DNA from 3 places in the Paenibacillus sp. FSL W8-0426 genome. Region 1 is predicted to be linked to each of the others. Evidence: predicted binding sites of a transcription regulator. Region 1 holds the regulator's gene; each other region holds the start of a gene.
What was found. The regulator Rex, encoded in region 1, represses fermentation and respiration genes when NADH is low (regulators of the CRP and FNR family bind a similar motif). The targets are predictions, from matches to a motif close to TTGTGAAATATTTCACAA.
Positions count from the first base shown of each region.

Region 2: MKY59_RS16660 (cytochrome ubiquinol oxidase subunit I) is a predicted target of Rex. The motif match lies at 2,171-2,188, and genes of this name have one in related genera.
Region 3: MKY59_RS26865 (cytochrome ubiquinol oxidase subunit I) is a predicted target of Rex. The motif match lies at 1,622-1,639, and genes of this name have one in related genera.

Region 1 is NZ_CP150203.1:4,333,457-4,339,511, reverse strand. It holds gene MKY59_RS19220 (tetratricopeptide repeat protein) at 1-510, shown strand, start outside; gene dinG (ATP-dependent DNA helicase DinG) at 673-3,528, shown strand; gene MKY59_RS19210 (redox-sensing transcriptional repressor Rex) at 3,695-4,402, shown strand; gene MKY59_RS19205 (amidohydrolase) at 4,389-5,693, shown strand; gene MKY59_RS19200 (DUF5590 domain-containing protein) at 5,737-6,055, shown strand, end outside.
Region 2 is NZ_CP150203.1:3,726,211-3,732,265, forward strand. It holds gene MKY59_RS16655 (cytochrome d ubiquinol oxidase subunit II) at 1-689, opposite strand, end outside; gene MKY59_RS16660 (cytochrome ubiquinol oxidase subunit I) at 686-2,050, opposite strand; gene MKY59_RS16665 (family 43 glycosylhydrolase) at 2,530-3,711, opposite strand; gene MKY59_RS16670 (hypothetical protein) at 4,659-4,850, opposite strand; gene MKY59_RS16675 (TetR/AcrR family transcriptional regulator) at 4,871-5,506, opposite strand; gene MKY59_RS16680 (ABC transporter ATP-binding protein) at 5,567-6,055, opposite strand, start outside.
Region 3 is NZ_CP150203.1:5,917,188-5,923,242, forward strand. It holds gene MKY59_RS26860 (cytochrome d ubiquinol oxidase subunit II) at 1-20, opposite strand, end outside; gene MKY59_RS26865 (cytochrome ubiquinol oxidase subunit I) at 17-1,363, opposite strand; gene MKY59_RS26870 (ATP-binding protein) at 1,717-4,563, opposite strand; gene MKY59_RS26875 (response regulator transcription factor) at 4,981-5,685, shown strand; gene MKY59_RS26880 (hypothetical protein) at 5,713-6,055, opposite strand, start outside.

The DNA of each region.
Region 1 (6,055 bases):
AGTGATAGCGTCATCGACGAATGGCTGATGTTCGAGGAGAAAATGAGCCAGGTTCGCGAGCAGGACATGAGGCCTGCGGCCAAGCTTGAACCGGAACAGGAAGCAGTGACGGCCCTTCCGGAATTGCATTTGGAATGTTTCAGTCGTGGCCAAGGATACTTTAAGCTGCAAATGTACCCGCAAGCGATCATGCAATTTTCCCGTGTGGTGAATGACTATCCCGACAGCGCGCTGGCCCGTTATTATTTGGGGCTTTCGCATATTCATCTCGAGCAGAACGCCGATGCGCAAGAACACCTGCAGCGCATTCTGCATCTGAATGGGTCCCCGAGGCTCAAAGGTCTTGTGTGTAATGCCCTTGGCTGCATCGAAGCCAAACAGGCAAACACCAAGGCAGCACAGATGTTGTTTGCGCAGGCCCTGCAGCATGACCCGACTTTGACCGAACCGCTGTACAATATGGACGCCTGCAGGCGCAGCAGCGGACCAATGCAATATGGAATCAGCTGACGCAAGGCATAGCCCGCAGGGCGTGCCGGCCGGCGAGCGAAAAACGGTGTCCCCTCCTTTGGCATAGCGGATGGGACACCGCTTTTTTGTCAGTTAATTTTCAAAAGCCCTTTTTTTTGCTATGCTGTAACATAGACTGAAATGAAGGGACCGTAAATTGCAATGAAATTTGCCGTTTTGGATTTTGAAACAACCGGCACACAGTCCGACGGCGAGATTATTCAGGTCGGGCTTGCCATAATAGATCATGACTACAGCATTTCTCAAATATACAGTTCGTATGTAAATCCGGAAGTTCCGATCCCGCCGTTCATTACGGGGTTAACGGGAATCACGGACGAAGATGTGGCGGACGCGCCATCATTGGAAGAGATGATGATGGAAATGGTGCCGCTGCTGGATGATGTCGTGCTGGTCGGGCACAACGTCGCCTTTGACTTTCATTTTCTCCAGAACGCGCTGGACCGCTGCGGTTATTTGCCGTTCACCGGCCGCATTCTGGATACGATCGATTTTCTTAAAATCACGTTCCCCTCGCTGAGCTCGTACCAGCTCGGGTACGTCTCGTCCGAGTTCGGCTTTCAACATGATCGTCCGCACCAGGCGGATAGCGATGCATTGGCTACGGCATACGTGCTGTTAAAGTGTTTTGACGAGCTGCGTGAATTGCCGCTCATTACGATCCAGCGCCTGAGCGACCTTTTTGCCCCCGAGGACAGCGATCTGGGGTGGTTTTTTGACGGGCTGCGCATGGAAAAGGAAGCCGAGCCCATTCAAGATTTGGATGGAACCTATTATCGCCAACTCGCGCTCAATGTAAGCGATTGGACCGAAATCGGCGCGCCTCGCGACGAGAAGGACGGTAATCCGCTGGCAGGCATCAGCTTTGAGCAATATATGGAGCAGGTTCGGAGCAACCTGCAGAATACGCTGGAGCATTATGAAGAACGCGAGGCGCAGACCCAGATGTTCAGCAGCGTCCGGCAAGCCCTGAGCGAGGATAAACACCTGCTCATCGAAGCCGGAACGGGCACGGGGAAATCGCTCGGTTACCTGCTGCCAGCCATCTATGAGAGCGTGAAGCAGGAACAAAAGGTAATGGTCAGCACGCATACGATCAACCTGCAGGAACAGCTGCGGGAGCGGGATATTCCTCTTTTGACCCAAGTTGTGCCTTTTCCTTTTAAAGCTGCGGTATTTAAAGGACGAGGACACTACCTGTGCCTGCGCAAATTCGAGCACAAGATTAACGGCCGCGAATTTTCGACGCCGAAGGAAGATTATTTTACCGCGGCGCAGATGATCGTCTGGCTTACCCAGACCGAGACCGGGGACGACGAGGAACTGAATCTCAGCGGCCGCGGCGGGGACTTCTGGGAGACGGTGCAGAGCGAATCGGAATCCTGTCTGGGGCGCTCCTGTCCTTGGTTCCGCAAATGTTATTATCACCGGGCCAAGCATGAAGCAGGCTTATCGGACATCGTCATCACGAACCATTCGAAGCTGTTTACCGACGTAAAGGCCAGCCATCAGCTGCTGCCGTCCTACGAGAGCCTTGTCATCGACGAGGCCCATCACTTGGAAGATGTAGCAGGAAAACATCTTGGACTTCATATGAAATATTTCACATTGGTGCATACGTTAACGCGTTTGTTCAAAGACAGCCGCAACGGACAGCTTCCGCTGCTGCGTTCTCAGCTGTCGGGACATGAACGTTCCGTCGAATGGGGATCGGCCATTGACCAGATGTTCCCGATTGCGCTGGAAGCCAAAGAAATATGGGATCGGCTCAGCGAGGCGCTGTTTAACCTGCTGCCGGAACGGACCGACGCTTCTCCGGGAGAGACGGGACAATTTTCCCTGCGTTTGAAGAGCACGCAGAAGCCGGCCAAGTGGGAGGAATTGCAGAACGAGGAGAATCAGCTTTACGTCACGCTTGGCGATCTCATTCGCAAGGGAGACAAGCTGATGCTCGAGCTGAAAGAGGATCAGGACGACTATCAGTCGGACAGCTTGATCACGGACATTACGGGCTTGTTCAAAGACCTTTCCACGCTGCGCGAAAACCTGCGCTTCTTCATGCGAATGGACGATGCTGCCACGGTGTATTGGATGGAAGCAAGCGGCCAGTTCCGCAGCAAATCGCTGCAATTGTATGCCGTTCCCGTGGACGTGAGCGCGCAGCTGAAGGAAATGTTTTTCGATAAAAAAAGAAGCGTCGTGCTTACGTCTGCCACACTGTCCGTGGATAAGTCGTTTCAATTCATGATTGACCAGCTTGGCCTGCAGGAAGCCGCGGAGCATGATCGTTTGCTCACGGCGATGCTGCCGTCTCCGTTCCGCTACCGCGATCAGGCGCTGCTGGTGATACCGCGCGATTTCCCGAGCGTGAAAGGGTCGATCGGGGACGCGCATTTCGTGGACATGCTGGTACGATCGTTGGCCGAGACGGCCATCGCTACGCGCGGGCGCATGATGGTGCTGTTTACGTCTTACCGCATGCTGCGCCAAGTGTATGACCCGCTTAAGGAAGCATTGTCCGGAAACGAAATCTCCTTGCTCGGTCAGGGCGTGGACAGCGGCAGCCGGTCCAAGCTCACCCGCAGGTTCCAAGACGCCAAAGCGACGGTGCTTCTCGGGACGAGCAGTTTTTGGGAAGGCGTGGACATACCTGGGGATGCATTGACATGTCTGGCTATTGTCAGGTTACCGTTCCAGCCGCCGAATCATCCGCTCCTGGAAGCCAAAAGTGAATTATTGCAGCAGCAGAAAAAAAACCCGTTCATGAAGCTGTCTGTGCCTCAGGCGGTCATTCGTTTCAAGCAAGGATTCGGAAGGCTGGTTCGCACAGCCAAGGATCGCGGCGTTGTTATCGTATACGATACGCGGGTGATCGAATCATATTACGGAAAATACTTTTTATATTCCTTGCCTGGGCCAAAAATGGAACACATGCTGACCGAGCAAATGGTTCCGCGCATCAGCGAATGGCTCGAACAAGACGTTGAACAAACCTAATTCAGGTAGAAACGACAGAACATTTTTCGGCAATGTTGCGAAACGCCTGCAAAAGGCGGTACACTTGTTGAGATTACATGGCTGCGGGTTGATACGTTAAAGAAGTACATCAAATATAAGGCGGCATCCTTCCTCTAAAATGATTCGAATTAGAGTACACGGCGGGATGCCTCCCTTTTCATCTATTTATCGCGCTTTGGCAAGGAGGAGCAAAAAAAACATGAAATCAGATAAAATTTCGGAAGCCGTCGTGAGGCGGTTGCCGGTATATCTGCGTTATTTGAGTGAATTGCACCAACGTGAGGTAACGACGGTTTCTTCGCAGGAGCTGGGACAGCGCCTGGACCTCAATCCGGCCCAGATCCGCAAGGATTTGGCCTATTTCGGCGATTTTGGCCGCAAGGGCATCGGGTATGACGTATCGTATCTCATTGAGAAAATCCGCCATATCCTGAAGATCGACCAGCAAATCAATGTTGCGTTGGTAGGAGCCGGTAACCTGGGTCATGCCTTGTCCAACTATAATGCTTACTTAAAGGACAACATGAAAATCGTGGCTGTGTTCGATGCATATGAACCCAAGATCGGCACCCAAATCAACAGCTTGAAAGTGCAAGCGATGAATGAGCTGACGGAATCGGTCAGAAACCTTAATATTCGCATCGGCATCATCACCGTCCCCGATACCGAAGCGCAGAATGTGGCCGACCGGTTGATCGAATCCGGGATCGAAGCCATCCTGAATTTTGCGCCAACCATCTTGAAAACCCCGCCGCATGTTCGTATTCATAATGCGGACTTTACGACGGATTTGCTAAGCCTTGCGTATTATTTGGAAAATGGAAAGGACGACGAGCAGGATGACGACAAATAAATGGGTTATACACAACGGCAAATTCGCCGTAAACAAAGGTTTGGAATGGAACGTGGTTCAAGGATACATGGTGGTGGAAGACGACAAAATTCAGTATATCGGCGAATCCTTGCCGGCAGAAGATGAAAGCCTGCCGAAAGTGGACGGAAAAGGATTGCTCTTTCTGCCAGGTTTGATCAATACGCACGGACATGCCGCCATGTCGCTGCTGAGAGGCCACGGGGATGATCTGGCGCTGCAGGTATGGCTGCAGGAGAAAATGTGGCCGATGGAGGCGAAAATGACGTCTGAGGACGTTTATTGGGGGGCGTCCTTGTCGGTGCTTGAGATGCTCAAAGGAGGAACGACGGCTTTTCTGGACATGTATGATCACATGGATCAGGTTGCCAAAGTCGTGGAGCAATCCGGCATTCGTGCAGCGCTCGCTCGCGGCGTCATCGGTCTTTGCTCCGAAGAGGAACAGAAGCACAAGCTCGGCGAAGCGGCTGCGTTTGCCCGCGACTGGAACGGGAAGGCAAATGGACGGATTACTGCCGTAATGTCTCCGCATGCGCCTTATACGTGCCCTCCGGATTACATAGAAAAGTTTGTGCAGGTTGCCCATGATCTGAATTTGCCGCTTCATACCCATATGTCCGAAACGCTGCGCGAAGTGGAACAGAACGTGACCGATTACGGTCTGCGTCCTGTAGCGCACTTGGAGAAGCTTGGCTTTTTCTCGCGGCCTTCCCTCGTGGCTCATGCCGTGCATTTAAACGATGAGGAAATCGAGATTTTGGCTCGCCATAACGTTGCAGTATCTCATAATCCGGGCAGCAATCTGAAGCTGGCTTCCGGCATTGCGCGAGTTCCTGAGCTGCTGAAAGCGGGCGTGACCGTTTCTTTGGGAACAGACGGACCGGCGAGCAATAACAATTTGGACATGTTTGAAGAGATGCGTCTGGCGGCATTGATTCATAAAGGCGTGTCCGGTGATCCGACTGCGGTTCCGGCCGGCGAAGCGCTTCTGCTTGGAACGGCATACGGAGCACGCTCGATTTTCCTCGACAATACCGGCTTGCTTGAAACGGGAATGAAGGCGGATTTCATCGGGGTCAACATAGACCAGCCTCATCTGTACCCGCATACCGATCTGATTTCCCATGCCATTTATTCGGCGTCGGCCAAAGACGTGGAGCATGTGTGGGTAGATGGCAAACAAGTGGTGAAACATGGCGAGTGCCTGACGATGGACGAGGAACGCATTTTGCGTGAAGCTCAATCGGCGTTTGAGGGCCTGCTCGCCCGTTAATTTCTCATGGGCGCAGCCTCATCAGGGAAAGGGAGTTCGGCTTTTGAAGAAAAAGAAAAAGAAAAAGTGGATATGGATATCGCTGCTGATCCTGATCGTGGCGTTGATTGTATTGCAGCGCTATTACGTCTATGTGACCAAGGACCAGCGCAATCAGGAGGCGCTCGCCCTGCAGGCCGCCCAGCAGCAGCTGGAGCTGACGTCCTACGATAATTTTCAAAAATTCGTATGGGGACAGAAAGAGGGCGAAGACAGCATCTATTGGACGCTGAGCGGCACCAATAAGGATAACCAGGACGTCATTGTGTGGGTCAAGTTCGACGAGACGGGGAAACCGTTGTCCGGGGCGGGGGCAGTGCATA
Region 2 (6,055 bases), 610 kb from region 1:
TGAAAATGCCGTTCATTGTGTTGGCCCAAAAAAATAAATGTCGTCAATGCGATCACGATTGTAGGTGTGCTCCAAAAAAGGGCATAGGTCCGCATCAATTTCAATGCTCCATGATCTTCAGCCCTCGAAGCGTAAAAAGCCAGAAAGGAAGCGCTGATGAATAAAACAGAAACAATGGCCAGCCCAACGATGCTCCAGGACAATGGACTGCTAAAGAGCGCCCAGTAATCCAACGAGGCCGTCTCTCCTTGTTTCAAAATAAATCCGCCTTCGGATAGCGTCAGCGCGACTGACAGTGAGGCAGGAATAAGCACCCCGGTTGCTCCATACAGAAACAGATAAACCAGATTATTTTTTGAACCATAATTCTCAAATGCATAAAATGAACCGCGAATCGCGAGCAAAATGACGGCAAGACTTCCTGGGACAAGCATGGCTGATCCATAATAATAGGAGGTTTCCGGGAAAAAGCCGATTATGCCAATGTAGAAAAAAACGAAAAATACATTCGTAATTTCCCAAACGGGCGATAAATAACGAGAAATCAGCTTATTGGTTACATGATCCTGTTTCGTTAATCGAGCATAAAAAGCAAAGAAACCTGCTCCAAAATCAATAGAAGCGATAATGATATATCCGTACAAAAACAACCAGAGCACCGAAATTCCAATCAATTCGTAACTCATCATGCGTGCTCACCCTTCAATGCTGTTTTATCGCTTGCATGCTGCATCCATTTCTCCATCTCAACTTCTGCCGGATTATGTTTGAACATGCGACGAAGGACAAGACCGCTAACGGTCCCCAACACGATGTATAGAAGAAGGAAGAAGAAAAAAAGGATTCTGACGCTTGGGGATGTCGTCGCGGCTTCCTCTACACGCATAAATCCTCGAATAATCCAAGGCTGCCTGCCGAGTTCTGCGTAAAACCATCCCAGCTCAACGCCTAAAATAGCAAGCGGTGCGCCTAATGCAACTAACCTCAGCAGCCACTTGTTGAATTCATTTCGCTTTTTCCAAAATACGAAGAGGAAATACAGAAAAGAAATGCCTAGCAATGCAAATCCAATGCCTGCCATCAAATCGAAAAAGTAATGAACGATAAGAGGCGGTTGTTCGTCGATCGGAAACTCATTCAGACCCGTTACTTCTGCATTGAAATTTCCAAAAGCCAAGAAACTTAGAAGTTTCGGAAGGTGAAGTGCACCTATAATTTCATGTTCAACATTAAGCCACCCTAAAAATATCAAATCGGCCCCGCTCTCCGTTTCAAAATGCCATTCTGCCGCTGCGAGCTTTTCGGGTTGATGCTCAGCCAAAAACTTAGCGGAGACGTCACCGGCCAATGTATTTATTAAACTGAACACCAAAACCACTGCCATCATCAGGTTTAAGGCTTTTTTGTGGTATCCAGAAGCTCCTTTTCGAAGCATTGCAAAAGCTGCAACGCCTGCCAGCAGAGCCGCTCCTGTTAAATAGGCCGAACTTAATACATGAAACACCTTGGAAAAGGTTGCCGTACTCAGCATGGCTTGAACGGGGTCAACGGCTGTGAATTGTCCTCCTTCAAACGTAAAACCTCCCGGTTGATTCATAAATCCGTTTACCGTTGTGATAAATACGGCTGACATCCCTGCCCCGACCACAATCGGAATGGTTAGCAGCCAATGCATCATGGGGTTTTTAAACCGATCCCATGTGTACAGGTAAATCCCTAGGAAAATGGCTTCAAAAAAGAAGGCGAACACCTCCATAAACAATGGAAGCGCAATAACATTACCCGCAAGCTTCATAAAATGAGGCCATACTAAAGAAAGCTGCAGCGAAATTGCTGTTCCCGTGACTACGCCTACCGCAACGGAGATAACGAACCCTCGTGACCACCTCTTTGCCATAAGTATGTAGTGCAGATCTTTTTTGCGGATGCCTATTAACTCGGCCAGTGAAATCATTAAAGGGATCCCCACGCCAAGTGTTGCGAAAATTACATGGAATGCTAGCGTCATACCAGTCACCAGTTTGCTCCATAGTACCGTATCCATCCCCATCTTTACCTTCTCCCCTCCAACTTTGTTTTTGTCTAAAATGAAGAAACAAAACATCAGGTTTAGATGCTGAACTTCATGACCTTCGGGGGCTAATTGATGCTTAGCTGCTTTGTGATTAGAAAGAGATTTTTTTCACATAGTAGGTTTGGCCGTAACCCGAAACTGTTGAAAGTGCGGTCCAAGTATTACAAAACCTGATATTTAAAATTTATTATATACTTGACGTTTAGCGTTGCAATTGTGGTCACGCCTTCTCCTCTAAACGTTCAAGGAAGGATCAATTCTTTCTTACAACTCCGTGAAAAATGTAAAAATCACCCGATTGGGCTATTGCGTAATAGAGCTAACCTATGGAGAAACATTACAGTTGGACCAACATGCTGAATTAATACTTCTTTAGTTTCATCTCAAAAAAAAAAAACTTTCTTCTAATTCATTGTTAGTCACACAATAACTAGAAGAAAGGTTTTGGGTTGTCATTAATTCAAGCTATTCGTAGCATCTTGCACCGTGATTCTTAATTTCGCTTTGTTTCCAGCCGGATCAAGCTTCCATCCCGGTTCACCGAAGTATGGCGTACCGTCCGGCTTCCATAAGAGCTGCTGAACTCGGGCGTGTCGGTTCGGATCATACAAGGGCTCTCCCGAAATCTCCTTATAGGGACGGGCATGGTAGACAAAAAGGAGCTTTGAGCCGTCTTCGGACATCGTAAAGCTGTTATGCCCCGGCCCATATTGAGAATTAGACTCGCTGCTTGAGAACACCGGTTCTTTCGATTTGGTCCATGAAGACGGATCAAGCAGATCACTCGTTTCATCCGCCGTGAGCAGCCCCATGCAATAACGATCATCAGTCCCGCTGGCCGAGTAGGCCATGAAAACACGCCCGTTCTTGATCAGAACTGCCGGCCCTTCGTTCACGCGGTGCAGCTGAATCTCCCAATCATATTCCGGAGAAGAGATTTTTACAGGCTCGGTCGAAATGGACCATGGCGTATCCATCCGAGCGATATAAAGGCAAGATTCCTCAACAATCTGAGCCCAAACCAAATAACGCTGCCCCCGATGTTCGAACGTGGTGGCATCGAGTGAGAAGCTTTCAACCGGCAGCTTGATTCGCCCCTTTTCAATCCATCTTGTCGTAAGTGGATCGTTGTCCTCACATTCCAGGACATAAGGACGGATTGCCCACTTGTCTTCTGCCGTTCCGGCCGCGAAGTAGATATACCACTTTCCATCAATATGATGAAGCTCTGGTGCCCAAATATGGCTGCCCATCTCCCCCTCTTCGTGTTTCGTCCAGACGACCATCTCCTCGGCATCGGAAAGGCCGCTGATGGTCCGGGATCTCCGCAGCACGATGCGATCGTACTCTGGCACAGAACCCGTAAAATAGTAGTATCCGTCCGTATGCTTAAGCACATAAGGATCGGCGCGATTCAGCACAAGCGGATTCGGATACTCGTCATCTTTAACGGTTCCTTCAACGGTAACCGTACCTGACTGCTCAAGCAGAACGGGCGGGATGCTTTCCCATACCACCGGCAATGTCGTATTTATGCCATTCTCCAATTCGGCCTCGACGAAGCTCGGTAGCTGCAGCGGCTCACCTATGGCCAAACGGATCGAATGCTCGCGAATGTCTTTTATTTTCATCATCATCGTTATGTCCCTCCCTAAAGTTGAACGATCTTGATCACTTGTTAACCTATCAAGCCCTTGAGCGATATATGCCAATCTCTTATGAACATGGAAATCCAGCATCCTCCACATAACCTATAATAAAACTACATCAGTAGTCTAGATCAGAACTAAAGGTCTTACCTTGCAAATTTAAGTTCATTATAATGAGCTCCAACGATTCTTTATTTGTTATAATCTAAACACAATTACTCCCAAAATATAAAGTTCACTTCTCCTAATAGGGGTTCTCAATCTTCTTTATGGGAGTAGTAAGTCGTAAGGTACCAGCTCAACATGCCTCGTAAGCCCCTCGTCCTCTCCCTATCTAATTTTAAAGCATCTTAATCGGATGAGCTTGAATGCCTTGTCATTAGCATCTCTTGAGCTTTTTGCGGATCGTTCATAAGTAGAGTACGATACTCCAGCATCTTGTTAAGGGTGTCCAGCATTCGGTCCCTTGAGCTCTATTCCTAATTAATCCCCTTAAGTCGCGACCTTATTGTCAAAATACCCGCTATGAGGTACATAAAAGAAGTAACTCCAAACAATTTAAAAATACTCGGGGTCATCGTCATATATAGGCTGATAGGAAGCGACCACAAAAATGCAATAAACATAAGTGATGGCTTATGGATAACGGATGCTAACAACGCTACACAAGCTGGAACGAAAAGCGAAAATAGTGTGCTTATTATAACATCGTTCTCAGCACGTTCATGCGTGTAAGGATTTAATAAAGCTAATATAATCCATAGAATCATGGTGCAAATTGAAGATATGACTCCAATACGTTGTGCTATTCTCATTTCCATCCCTCCGTTGTTATACTAGATTGTTGGAATGTCAACGCGATCAGAACAAATTCTGTTTAATATTCCCCTTTGTTCGCTTGCTGATCTAGATGGCATCCGAATGGGCCTCTTTCCTTATAACGAGAGCAGGATGTTGGGCAGAAATGTAAACAGGGTAATGAGGGGAACACTCGTTGCCGTATTCGTCTTTTCGAAGGCATACACTCCCAGTGAGAAGGCCGTAAGGCCAATCCCGATCATGGAGATGAGCTGACCAAACCATACAACCAGAAACTTGCCAAAGGATTTTTGAACCGTATGTTCCATCGATGCTGCTCCTTTCTCTTCTAGGCTTGATGTGGGAAATATAAACGGGTGATGTAGGTGAAGCTTCCTTGTTCCGCTCCCAGAACACGTTCCGTGATATGAGCGAAAGCTTCCACCTTTTTCCGGAGCTCCTCTTCCTCCCATTGAAAAATGCCCTGATCCAGTAAAAATTGTGAGGATACCAGCAAAAATTCAATAGCTTCCTTGGGATTAGGTGTGTGAAACACTCCTTCCTGAATGCCCTGCTCGACCACTTCAGCCAAGATGGGGCTTAATCGGAGAACCGTCTCAACAAGACTTTTTTGATGCATTTCCACATTTTGCACATGGTGCAATTGCTCAATCAGCCCGAGCTTTTTTTCGTCAGGCTGATTTTGCGCCATAATAATGCGAAAAATTTTGTCATGGGCGTTCAGGTTCGGATCAGATACTACACGTTTGGCTGATGCCTCCCCGTTCAGAATAAAACGCATGACGATGGCATTCATAACCTCTTCCTTGGACTGGAAATAATAATAAAAGGTGCCCTTGGCAATGTTGCAAGCCTGGAGAATATCCATGACGGTCGCTTTGGTGTACCCTTTTGTCACGAACAGAATCTCGGCCGCATCCAGTATTTCATTTCTGCGTTCTTCCGGATTTTTAATCAATCTCATATTCTGTCCTCCGATCCATTCGACCGACTGTCGGTCTATTCCAGTCGTGAAGTTTTTGAATTAGAACCCCATTTCAGCTAACCATTGTGACAGATGACTTTCCCTGTTTTTCAGATCCTGACGTTCTCTTGCATATTTGCCGATATGTTTATCTGCGACCAGTTTGCCGTCCATCATGAACAGAACTCGTTCTGACCTGGCAGCGACCCTGACATCATGCGTTACAAGCAGAATGGTAGTACCTGCGGCATTGATGTCGCCAAGAATATCCATGATCTCGTGTGTAGACTTGGAATTCAGTGCCCCTGTCGGCTCATCTCCAAACAAAATATCCGGATTATTGATAAGCGCCCGGCAAATGGCAATCCGCTGCAGCTGCCCTCCCGAGGCTTGCGTGATGTTGTGATGAGCCAGCCCGTCAATTCCCATCTTTTTCATGAGTGACAGCGCCCTTGCATTAATGGCATCCCTGCTGCTGTTCTTGGCAAGATACGCGGAAAGTACGATGTTATCCAGCAAGTTCAGATTCTTGAGCAAATGAATGTTCTG
Region 3 (6,055 bases), 1.6 Mb from region 1:
CCCGCAATTTCAAAGCTCAATGCACGATCCCTCCCTCAAGCCCGAGCGACTCCAGCTCCTTCTCCGCTTCCTTGTTGCGGAACAGCTTGCTGAGGACACGGATGCAAGAGAAACAAAGGACCAGATACAGCAAAATGAACAGAACAAGCATCCAGCCTACGGAAGTGGACGTCGTGGCAGCCTCGGATACCTTCATGTATCCGCGCAAAATCCACGGTTGGCGTCCAACCTCCGCGAACATCCAGCCGAGCTCGATCGCAATCATCGCCAGCGGTCCCAGAAACACGATGCCCATGAGCAGCCATTTCGGATACGGTTTGCGTCCCGGAAGCCAGCGCCGAAACACGTACAGGACAGGAATCAGGAAAATGATCACTCCTGTCGTCACCTTCAAATCGAACATATAGTGAATCGAGAGCGGCGGCCTCAGATCGGCCGGATACTCCTCAAGCCCCTTCACTTCGGTATCCGGCCGATTTCCGGCAAGGATGCTTAGCGCGTAGGGAATTTCAAGCGCATACTTGACTTCGTTGTTCTCGTCCAATATGCCTCCATATACGAGCGGTGCTTCTTTCATCGTTTTGAAATGCCATTCGGCCGCGGCCAGCTTCTCCGGTTGGTATTTGGCCAGAAATTTGCCGGAGGAATCCCCGAGCATAATAGTGCTGACGGCAAATACAAGTGCGCTGACGGTCGTCAGTTTCAATGCCTTTTTATAATAAACATGGCCCCTGCCCCGCAGCATGCTGAAAGCGGCGATGCCTGCAAGCAAACCCGCGCTGAGCGTATAGGAGGATGCAAGCACATGGGTTACCTTGGTTGGCGTAGCGGGATTCAGCATGGCCGCTATAGGATGAATGTCCTTCATGATGCCATCGATCAGGGTGAAGCCCTGCGGCTGGTTCATGAACGAATTGACGGTAGTGATAAAAATGGCCGATGCCGACGAACCGAGCGCAACCGGGATGAGCAGCAGCATGTGCGTGTATTTATTTTTGAAACGATCCCAGGTGTACAGGTATATGCCAAGGAATATCGCCTCTATGAAAAAGGCGAACGTCTCCATGAACAGCGGCAGGGCAATCGCCTGTCCCGCCACCCGCATGAACATGGGCCATAACAAGCTGAGCTGCAATCCAATCGAGGTGCCGGTTACTACGCCGACCGCTACGGTGATGACAAAGCCTCGCGCCCACCTGCGGGCAAGCAGGGTGTAGTGCACGTCGTTCTTGCGCAATCCGCGCCACTCCGCAAGAGCGATCATGAGCGGCACGCCAACGCCGATCGATGCAAAGATAATATGTACAAACAGGGTTAATCCGGTCAATATCCGGCTTAGCAGAACAGGGTCCAGCGTTGTCATCAGGGTGACACTCCTCACTGTTAGTCAATGATAGGTTCCGGGCATCGCCCTTCTTCCTTCGAACAACTAATAATTCATGATGCGAATGATGCTCTTCACCACGGCGTAAAGTACGACGACCGCGGCAACCAGACAAACGATCACAAGCGTTTTCTCTTCTTTGCGAAACATATCACGCCTCCTCCCTTTAACGGATGCGAATGTCGTTTACCTATACCGTTTGCAAAAGATTCCTTTTTTATCCGCTTTTATCCGCGAATGTGAAAACTGACACAAAGAAGCCTTAACCGCTACTTGAATGCGATGCATCCAGTAGGGGTTAAGGCTTTATTATCCCGTCAGCCGTCAATTATTCATACGAGCGCCTCTTGTTTGGGAAGCCGGACCTTGAACGTGCTCCCCTTGCCTGGCGCAGACATCACCGTCAGCTTCCCATGGTGATCTTCCACGATTTTACGCGAAATATATAACCCCAGACCCGTTCCGCCAATCTGGCGATGGTCCGAATTGTCCACCCGGTAAAACTTCGTAAACAGCATGTCCTGCACCTCTTCGGCAATGCCGATGCCGTAATCCCTTACATCGATGCATAACCACTTCTTCTCTTCCCATAACGTAATATCGATGCGATCGGCACCAGGCGAGTATTTGACCGCATTGCCAACGAGGTTGTGCAGCACCTGTGCCATCCGGTTCTGATCAGCATAAGCGAAGAAGTCCCCGTTAAAGGCATGCACATATATGCGTTGTACTGATTTGATGTTCCACTGTTCGGCCACGCCCTCCACCAGTTCCAGCATAGGAACATAGGTCATGTGGTAGGTCAAGCTTCCGTTATCCAATCGTTGGATATCCAGCACGTCATCCAGCAAACTGCTGAGCCGGGCCCCCTCGGACGTAATTTTCCCTAAAAATTCAAGGCGCTGCGAGGCGGGAAGATCATACAGCATCATCAGTTCCACATACCCCATAATAGTGGCGACTGGCGTGCGAAGTTCATGTGAAACAACGCTGATCAGCTCGTGCTTCATGCGGTTAAGATGTTCTTCTTCCGTCCTGTCCCGGAACACCAGCAGGAAGCCATGGTTTCTGCCGGGTACGTCAATCTGTTTCATATATAGAGAAAAAACACTTTTGGACGCATTATCCAGAACAAATTCGGTTTCCGCAAAAGCCTGCTCGCCTTTCAGAAACGCGCGCGTCTGATCGAGCAGGTTGAAATTATCCGTGAGCACGGACCGCTCAATGGACAGGGCCAGATCTTCGATGGAGCGTCCAAGGAAATCCCCCAAACCGAACATCTCCTCAATGCGGCGATTGACGATCGTGATCGTTCCAGACCGGTCGGACATGACCAAGCCTTCGCGGACCGATTCAATGAACTGCTCGCTGATGTCGCGCTGTTCCTGAATGGCCTGTTTCTCGCGCACCAATTCGGCGTTCAGCTGTTCCAGCGCAAGCGCATCGCGCACGCGATCCTCTTCAGCTCTTGTTCGCTCGGTAATATCCTTGATAAACAGATTGTATAATGACTCTTTGTTGCCTAAGCGAATCTCGACAATTTTGTATTCGATCGGAAAAACGGATCCGTCGCGCCTGATGCCGTAAATTTCCTCGATGTGGGTATGCCGCTTGCCTGTATTAAACTCGCGACGTTCAAGCTTTTGCTTGATTTCATCGCAAGTGGCTCCCTGAAACAGGGAAGGGGCATTTTTCTGATATACCACGTCTTCCCTCCGCAGCCCGAACATGCGCTCGGCCTCGGGATTGAACTCAATGATTTTTCCGCATGCATCGACAGCAATGATGGCCTCGATGGATGAATCTACGATGGCCCGCTTGATTTCTTCGCTGTTTCTCAGTTCCTTGGTACGCTCCCTTACACGGTCCTCCAGCGTTATCTTGTCCTGGCGAATCTGCTCGAACTGCTCAAGCAGCACGTCGGACATTTTGCGCAAGTTGCCGATCAAAATCTGGACTTCCGTTACATGGCTTATCGGCCATTTCATTTCCCCTTGTCGAATCAGCAGTCTGGAGAGTGCACTCGTCATAAGCGTAATCCGTTTCAATGGGCTTACGACTTTTTTGCTGATCGGCGCGGCAATGATCATGGATACCAAAATAATGACCAACAGGGATTGGATCGTGGTCAGATAGATTGATGCAATATGAGGATAAAACTTGGAAGGGCTTGACAGTACGATAAGACGATACCCCTCGGCCGGCGCCTGCCATTTCTCATTGATGAAAACCGCCTGCCTCCAGTAATCCAAAATATCGCTGGATGCCACGGCATCCGAGAGTAACAAGGGGTCGCCCCCTGCCTGCAAAACGCGTTCCTGCTTCGCTGGCAATGCTGCACCAACCGGGTAAAGCTCGGAGGACGAACCCACCACACGATCGTCTGATCCCAAAATGATGATGCCGACATCCATAAATTCGCTATATTGCCTCAGGGTTGATTGCAATTGTCCCGAAGGAACCACTGGAACCCCCACTTTCTTGTCAATCAGATCGGTAGCATGTCTTAGGCTGGTCACAATGGCATCCCGAATTTGATCCAGCTGTCTGCGGCTATCCGCCGACAGCAGTACAAGTGAAACGGATACAACAAAGGCAACCACGTATTTAAACGCGATTCTGTGAAGAGGAATCGCGCCCGCACGCTTCATTGGATGCTCGCTGTGCGTAATCCAGAAGTCGACGACGATTCCCGCCAATAGCGCATTCACCATACCGACCAGAGCGGCATGGATATACGCAAATCTCAAATCATCCATTTCCATACCAAAGACAAAGTGGCCGAGACCGACAATCGGCAAAAACAATACTAGCCAAAACGTGGCGTTGGCCGTCATCATGCTGCCGTTTTTCCAACGCTTCTGCCACCCCAGCATCCAGATGAATTCCAAAGCATGGATTGCTGCACCGACCCAAATGCTGTAAGGCATGTCTAAGAGGAGACATTTTAAACCGAAAATGCCCACCAAAGCCATGCCGCCATACTTTCCGCCATGCAGGCGCAAGGCAACAAGCACTGCCGCACCGCCGAGCATCAATTGAACGCCGTAGAACATCGTGATGGCGTATACGCTGCCCAATGTACCCAGCACAACAAGCACCATCGTGGCGATCCAAGGAATGCGCAGCCGCGACAGCGTCCAATCCAGCACCGTTTTTCCGATTTTTGTACGAATCATAGGCAATGTTTGGCCCAACCTATCATTTTACGTCTATTTTTTAGCAACTTCGTTTCCTCCCCATGCAAACAAACTGTTTCATTAACGCCCTATTTGACGAAAATACGTTAGGCTTCCGAATTGCGCTTGATTTGTCGAGTGTTTTTCGGAGTTCCCTTTTCTTCTCCAAATCGTTCTGATCCATTATACTGTAAATATGACATGGCATAGTTTTGGTAAATGTTGATGGATTTGCAAAAACTTCATACATGATAAAATGTTGAATTTGCGGTGCGTGGAATTGGGACAAGTCATCATATATACATGTACATGGGATGACCAAAACCGATCCGTACTCCATGCTTCGGCAATCTCTAACAAACTACATCCATTGGATTCCGTGTTTCTTTATAAATTTCCACCAGGAGTGTGACCTCTATGTCTATCAAAGTACTTCTTATAGAAGATGAAAAAAATCTTGCCGACATGATTGCTTTCTTTCTTGAGGAGGAAGGATACATTACAGAACGGGTTCATCATGCCCGCGAGGCACTTCAGCTTTTCCCCCGATTCCAGCCGGATATCGTCGTGACGGATCTGATGCTGCCCGAAACGGACGGAAATGCGCTGGTGGATGCGTTTCGTCAGCATTCGACCGTTCCGATTCTCATGATTTCGGCCAGCACGATGCTGAATGACCGTCTCAAGGCGCTTCATAACGGTGCCGATGACTTCCTGTGCAAACCGTTCAGCCTTAAAGAGCTGGATGCGCGGATCAAGGCACTCTTGCGCAGGTCTGCTCTCTCTTATTCGGGGAAAACGGTTCAAGACAGCAAGGAAGACACGCCAACGAATGCCGGTCATGTCAGTGTGAACGAGTATAGCCGAACGCTGTTTGTGGACGGAGAAGAAATCGAGGTTACGCACATCGAGTTTGAAATCATGAAAGAGCTGTATAAAAATCCTGGCAAAGTATTTACCCGCAACGAGCTGATGGACCGGATCAAAGGTTCGGAACGGGCATATCTGGACCGAACCATTGATGTCCACATTTCAAGCCTGCGCAAAAAAATCGAGCCTGATCCCAAAAAGCCCCGTTACATCAAAACGGTGTGGGGCACGGGATACAAATATGTCATATAGCCCGTTTGTTGAAAGAGCCTGTTTGATTCATTTCGCTCTGGCATTCCCATGTTCTTGCGAAAGGTTCTGTCTGTTTACGGATTCAAGCCATTTCCGCATCTCTGACGCCATTTGCTGAGGATGTTGCACGTCCCAAAGAAACATTTTCATCGGTCCCACACCCGTGATTTGCTGAAGATGGCGCTTGCGAATCATGGATTGAAAATCCGTAACGATCAACAATGGAACGTCCGGCATGAAAGCCCTGATCGCATTGGATGCCGAAACGGCCTGACCCGACTCCTGATAATCAATGATACAATAACGAGTCGTGTCCCACCCGGAGTCAGGGCTCTCATGCGAGTCCTCTCCTTCCATCCAGTTCTCAAGC